2 regions of the Paenibacillus sp. LC231 genome follow, and region 2 is predicted to be linked to the other one. Evidence: a T-box and tRNA genes for the amino acid it is inferred to sense, from the RefSeq annotation. Region 2 holds a T-box; the other holds one or more tRNA genes.
What was found. The T-box of region 2 lies ahead of AK95_RS29270 (arginine--tRNA ligase). A T-box ahead of a tRNA ligase gene usually reads a tRNA of that ligase, here a tRNA-Arg.

Region 1 (3,416 bases), on a different contig from region 2:
TTCAGCAGCTGCACGAGCACGACGCAGGTCTTTGTGCGGAAGATCAAGCACTTGCTGGTCATTCGTGTAGGAGTGAACCGTAGTCATCATACCCTTAACGATACCGAATTTCTCGTCAAGAACTTTAGCGAAAGGAGCCAAGCAGTTTGTTGTACAAGAAGCGTTGGAGATTACAGTATGGTTAGCTGCATCGTATTTGTCTTCGTTAACGCCCATAACGATGGTGATATCTTCGTCAGTTGCTGGAGCGGAGATGATAACTTTCTTAGCGCCGCCTTTCAAGTGAGCGGAAGCTTTGTCTTTCGCTGTGAAAATACCAGTGGATTCTACAACGATTTCAACGCCGTGCTCAGCCCAAGGCAATGCTTCAGGGTTACGCTCAGCGAATACTTTCACTTCACGGCCGTTTACAACGAGTGCGCCTTCTTTAGCTTCAACCGTTGCATTAAGTCTTCCGTGAGTTGTGTCATATTTCAAAAGGTGTGCCAGCGTGCTTACGTCCGTCAAATCGTTGATTGCCACGATTTCAACTTCGCTGTTGTTCAGCGCAGCGCGGAACACGTTACGTCCAATACGTCCAAAACCGTTAATACCTACTTTAACCATGAGTAGTTCCCTCCATATTTGTAAAATTTATATATTCAAGATTGGCCGTTAAGCCAATCAAGACAACAATAAGGAAAAATCAGTGTGCACGCCCGTGGGTTCAAATCCCGGCGTCAATCTCCTTCTCGACTTCCAGTGCCGCGGCTTCATCGGTAACGAGAATATCCTCATGTCCGAATTTCAACACCGCGTGAATCGCCTTACCCTTGCCTTGACCCCCAGCAATGCCGATGATCGTCTCTGTCCGCATAATATCCTCAAGCCGCAGCCCGAGAGTAAGCATTTTGTGGACAACTTCACCATCTTCACTGAAGTAGTAGCCGAAGGATTCCGCAATCGCGCCATCTGCCTGCAAGTTCTGAATAGAGTTTTCATCCAGCTTGCGTCTTCTTGCCATCTCCATGGCATCTCCGATGCCGTGAATAATGACTCGGCAGCGCCTGATCACATCCACGATCTCCTGGATATGCTGATCCTGCACCAGAGACTGATAGGCATCCTCGCTTAGCAGATCCGGTACGTGAAGCAATCGGTACTCAGCTCCAACGCGCTTTGCCATCTTGGAAGCAATGGTGTTCGCTTGAATCTCCACGCTCTCCCCAAGACCGCCCCGCGCTGGCACAAACCAAGTGCTTGTCAGCGGTTCGCCGCCTGGCAAAGAGGACATCTGTTCGGCCACTTCGGCGAGCGTGGAGCCGCCGGTTACGGCAATCGTATCTCCATCTTGGACAAAACTTAGCAGCGTTCTTGCTCCGGCCCGGCCAAGCTCACGTTTGACTTCCGGAGATGACTCGCTGTCACCGGGAATAATGACCACTTTACGAAGCCCGTAAGCCTGACGAATCTTCTCTTCCAGTTCAACCAGTCCGAATAACTCATTCATGACCGGCTCCAGCTCCTCCAGCAAGCATATCCCTGAGCTGCTGATGCGCATGCCAAGCGTTTCAATCTCGATCAGCCCTTGCGCTTTCAGAAGATCAGTCTCTGCTCTGAGAACACGCTCGGTCATCGAGAGTGATGAAGCCAATGTTCTTCGGCCAACAATTCCGGACAACTTGATCTGATGAAGGATGGTATACCTTCGTTTAAGAGTGTCCATCAGATCCGGCAGAAGCTGCTCTTGTATTTCTAATAGGTTACGCATGCATTCCACTCCTGCAAACTTCGTCTCGGCTCTTCTCTAGCTGGTCGTAAAATGTCCCAGTTGAACTTTTTAAGTCCCACCTTTATTCTAACCAATAATTATGCCGGTTGCAAGTGTCCGAAAGTATATTTCTCTGCCCCGGGCATTCTTATACATTATGGCCAAGTACTGGCTCGTCTATATAATAGGAACAAAGTTTTGTCTGCTATTGTATTTTTTAAATAGATGCGGTATAATCAACTTCGTTGCTAATTTTTTTTGCGCCCGTGGTCCAATGGATATGACGTAGGCCTCCGGAGCCTGAGATCGAGGTTCGATTCCTCGCGGGCGCGCCATTATAACTTTTATTCTCTATACTGATTACCCTAAAGCGCCCATGACGGCTCTTTTTTTTACCCAATAGTTTGACTATCTTTGACTTTTTGATTTAAATTGTTTATCATGTGGGTAATACGGTAACAGTATTTATATGAGGTACTTAAGAGGAGGTTTTCCACGTGAGTTTTATACCTATGGTCGTTGAACAAAGCAACCGCGGTGAGCGGGCGTACGACATCTATTCCAGATTGCTGAAAGACCGCATTATCTTCCTCGGCTCCGACGTAAATGACGTGGTCGCCAATTCCATCATTGCCCAAATGCTGTTCTTGTCGGCTGAGGATCCTGAGAAGGATATTCATCTTTACATCAACAGCCCTGGCGGTTCCATTACCGCAGGTATGGCGATATTCGATACGATGCAGTTCATTAAGCCGGACGTTTCGACGATCTGTGTCGGCATGGCTGCTTCCATGGGCGCATTCCTGCTCAACGCAGGCGCTAAAGGCAAACGTTACGGTCTGCCTAACAGCGAGATTATGATTCACCAGCCGCTCGGCGGCGCACAAGGTCAAGCCACGGATATTGAGATCCGTGCTCGCCGCATCCTCAAAATGCGCGACAAGCTGAACCGCATCCTGTCCGATCGCACTGGCCAACCGCTGGAGCGCATTGAGAAGGATACCGATCGCGACTACTTCATGACGGCTGACGAAGCCAAAGAATACGGTCTGATTGATCAAGTATTAGAGAATACACCACCGCAAGGCTTATAAAAGAAATGAAGTAAAGGGCAGGCGCCGTTATCCGGTGCCTGCCCTTTCTTATCCTCTGGATCATTGAAAACTTCGAGTACTGAATAGTGAGAGTATCCCCTCCGGTCGCTGTTGAAATCGGGAAACTTGAATGAATGGATAGGGAGGTTTCCCGATTTCAAAGGCGAACGCGTTGCTCCTCCAAGGATACTCTCACTTTGGTACGACCTTACCTATAAAAACTTAAAGACTAGCTCAAGACCATCCCCCTCCTAAAAGGCCTGCCTCTAACTTGTGGGGAGGGGAATAGAGGAAAGCCCGGGCAGGGTTCCTTTGCACGGGCAACCGGATTGCGTAAGGCCTAATAATGCACGGAGGCGAACCTCTAGGTAAACGAAAAACCCCCTGATCGCAGGTAAGGAGAATACACGCTCCACACTCAAATGATCAAGGGATTTTCGTAACTCGTTCCAGTACAGTGTTACATTAGGACAACATCATGTTTCTAACAAGCTATAGTATGAAAATAAATGATTGCGGTTTACACAAACCGCTACCGTATGCTCTTACTTCCACTCTTTCAGCTTCAACTC
Region 2 (3,416 bases):
CAGTGGCCTGCTTCAGATCGAACACCACCTCGGTTTGCAGTGCAAAGCGAAGCAGATAGTAACGGATGGAGGCGGCTGCGATCGTATGACTGGACAAACCGTTTTTATCGGAACGGGCGTCTTCGATGACCTTGGCTACTTGATGGATAAGCTCGGTGATTTTAATTCCGATCCCCTGACGTCCGGACATCGCGTAGGATGCTTTCCCGTCGGAAGTATCGATGCCGAGATCCGAAGCGGCAGAAGGGCTTAACGAAACGACGCCGTAGCTGACATGACGGAGCTTGTCGGCCTCTTTATGGAATCCCAGGCTTTCCAGCGCCTGCTTCACCATCGCCTGCGGGTACTGCTGCCTGTAATCAATGACGTTGATGACCATGTCTGCTTTGCCAAAAGAGAGCTGCTCGCCATGAGTGCTCGTCGTCCAAACCTCCTTTGTGAATTTTTTATATACAAAATCGTTGGAGAGCACACCGTATTTCCACAGGTGATAGGCGATGTCTTTGGCGGTGTAAGTCAGGATGCCATTGGAGCGCACGAGCACTTTATCCATGCTGTGGTCTGACTCCGGATCGTCAACGGCTTCCGTTCCTGTTTGCTTGAGCACCCAGCAGCCTGCAAGTTTGCCCTCGGTTTCCTGATGGAAGAGCGGCGTGTTCTTCAACAGCTCGAAAGCGGATGCCCAGAACCCCTCTCTGACAATGCTGCTCTCCCACACAAGCAGATCATAGTCAATGCCGAACTGCTTCATTTCTTCAAGATGCTCTTTGACAATTCTCTCGGCAACGAGCAGTCCGATCCAGGACAGATTCTGGTTACCCTCTTCCAATGCGTGCAGAACCTCGGTCCGATGCTGGACCAGCCCGGGCTCCCTTTCGTAGGCCTTATTGGTACTTGAATACACGTCCCAGCAGTAATCGCCGAACCGGGCATGTTCCTTTGACAGCGGCGTGTGGAGCATCCCGACCACCGTATCTGCCAGTTGATTGCCAAGGTCGTCGATATAATTATGAACCTCCACCTCGTAACCAAGCTTCCTCATCAGCCTGACCAGCGTATCGCCGATACAGGAGTTTCTTAGATGGCCGATATGGGCGGATTTGTTCGGATTGATGGAAGTATGCTCAATGACAATCTTCTCGTTCGTTGCCGGAGGCAATTCAAAACAATGTCCAGCCCAATATTCCCAATCGATACGCAGATTCATAAAACCTGGGGCAACAATCTCCGTGGCATAGACAAGCTGTTTATAGGTCGGATCCTGCTCAAGCTCGGCTTGAATCAGCACGGCAATATGCAGCGGAGCTTTACGAAGCAGCTTCGCAAGCTGCATCGCAATGTTGGTGGCATAGTCCCCATGCTCCATGCTGGCAGGCTGCTCAATCCGGATTGGAGTAGAATCGGGCAGTTGGACGCCCATATCTTCACACACTTGGTTTACAGCTTGTTGAAGGCTCGAAGTAATCAAATGACTTAACACGTTAAATCCCCCTTTGAAAAATAAACAAAACACGTCAGAAAAATCAAAAAAGCCCTCATCTCCTAAAGAGACGAGGACTTGTGCTCGCGGTACCACTCTTGTTGTTAAACCACAGAGGGTTTAACCACCTTGATACGATAACGGTGTAAGCCGGGGCTTCCTACAATATTTCATTTCGGAAGACCATCTCCTGGGTCCGTTTCACTGCCGACTTTGTACCGGTTTCCACCCTCCCGGCTCGCTTGGACTAAAGTCAAGTGCAGTTACTCTCCCAATCAACGAAAATCACATGTTCAAGTTTTTCATATTATTAACCATTCTATTTAGAAAATCAACCCTGAAATTCTGAAACCTTCTCTGCAAAGACTCGCAGGCGCTTGTAATCTGCATAAAATGCATCCTCACGCCAGAGCGTCGCCCGGGCAGCTTGGCTGATACGGGCAATGGCTTCGTCCTTCTCTTCAGCCGAGAATCCAGCAAAGAAACGATCTCCAAAATGCAGCAGCCAATACTTCACGCCATCCTTGCCCTCAGGCAGCTTCGTGGGACGGTCGAAGTGATGGGCGATATGCACCCGGAACCCATGGGATTCAAGCAAGGTCGTATATTGGCCCAAGCTGGGAAAATACCACGGATTTCGGGTGTCGGCATCCATTCCATAATGGTCGGCGAATACCGTTTTCAAAGCTTGGTAAATTCCGTCGATATTCCCCTTGCCTCCAAACTCCGCTACGAATCGGCCACCGGGCTTGAGTGCGCCATAGACGGAGCGTACCACACCACAAGCATCCCTCATCCAATGCAGGGCGGCATTGGAGAAGACGGCATCATACGGCGATTCGGTGTCGAAGTTCTCGCCGTCTCCGGTCAGAAACGTAAGCCCGGGGTATTTGCTTTTGGCGCGCTCAATCATCTCGGCCGAATCATCCATGCCGGTTACATGTGCACCCGAAGCAGATATTTCATTTGCCAAATCACCGGTTCCACAGCCGAGATCAAGAATCCGTTCTCCGGGTTGGGGTGCAAGAAGCTCTACTACGCTTTTTCCATAAGCCGAGACAAACGATAACTGCCGATCATAATCGTGCGCTTTCCATACTTGCTCTGACATAACAACAACTCCCTCACCCATGAATTATCCTCATTGTGACATGTTTATCTTATAATTAGAAATATATAAATGTGATAATATTGATAGGTTTTAACAATAAATGAACGAACAAAAAGCCGCTGAGCAGCGGTTTTATGTAGAACCTTATTTAACGGCAACCAGAAGAGCGCCAACGGCAATGAGTGCAACGCCGGCTGCGTTAATCCAGGATATCTTTTCTCCAAGAAACACAAAAGCCAGAATGACCGCGATGACAACGCTCAATTTATCGATAGGTCCTACCTGCGATACTTTGCCGTATTTTAGCGCAAGAAAATAAAACAGCCAGGACAATGCCCCAGCAATGCCGCTGAGCACAATGAAGCTTAAGGCTTTCTTCTGAACCAGAATGTCACCGAGTTCCGAGAATTTGCCCTGAACCCCCACGACTCCCAGCAGAAACAGGGCCATAATGACAGAGCGGATCGCCGTTGCCGAATTGGCATCGATGTTTTGCAGGCCTATTTTTCCGAAAATGGCGACAAGAGCCGCCGTGACCGCCGACAGCAATGCATATATAAGCCATAACGGCATGTTGTTCTCTCCTTCCTGACAAAGATAAAGTCTCTGATTAATGTACCGAATTCCACTATAATAGTATAGAGCAATTTACACGTTATCATGAATATCGATGAGATCGAATGATTTGGAAGGGACTGGATGAAGTGGTGTTACATATAGCGCCTTATACAGAAGAGTATCATGATCGGCTGGTGGAAATATGGCTTCGTGCCGTATCCCAAACGCATGATTTCCTGACGGAGGAAGATATCCGGTTTTATTATG

Region 1: it encodes a tRNA-Arg, which carries the amino acid that the T-box ahead of AK95_RS29270 (arginine--tRNA ligase) is inferred to sense. The anticodon was not compared.

The regions. Positions count from the first base shown of each region.
Region 1 is NZ_JFOM01000012.1:64,773-68,188, reverse strand. Features, by position in the region: gene gap (type I glyceraldehyde-3-phosphate dehydrogenase) at 1-606, opposite strand, end outside; gene AK95_RS08295 (sugar-binding transcriptional regulator) at 707-1,750, opposite strand; tRNA gene AK95_RS08290 (tRNA-Arg) at 2,011-2,085, shown strand; gene clpP (ATP-dependent Clp endopeptidase proteolytic subunit ClpP) at 2,248-2,844, shown strand; gene AK95_RS08280 (PdaC/SigV domain-containing protein) at 3,390-3,416, opposite strand, start outside.
Region 2 is NZ_JFOM01000054.1:60,433-63,848, reverse strand. Features, by position in the region: gene AK95_RS29270 (arginine--tRNA ligase) at 1-1,480, opposite strand, end outside; T-box leader at 1,544-1,768, opposite strand; gene AK95_RS29265 (class I SAM-dependent methyltransferase) at 1,812-2,591, opposite strand; gene AK95_RS29260 (EamA family transporter) at 2,736-3,164, opposite strand; gene AK95_RS29255 (acetyltransferase) at 3,272-3,416, shown strand, end outside.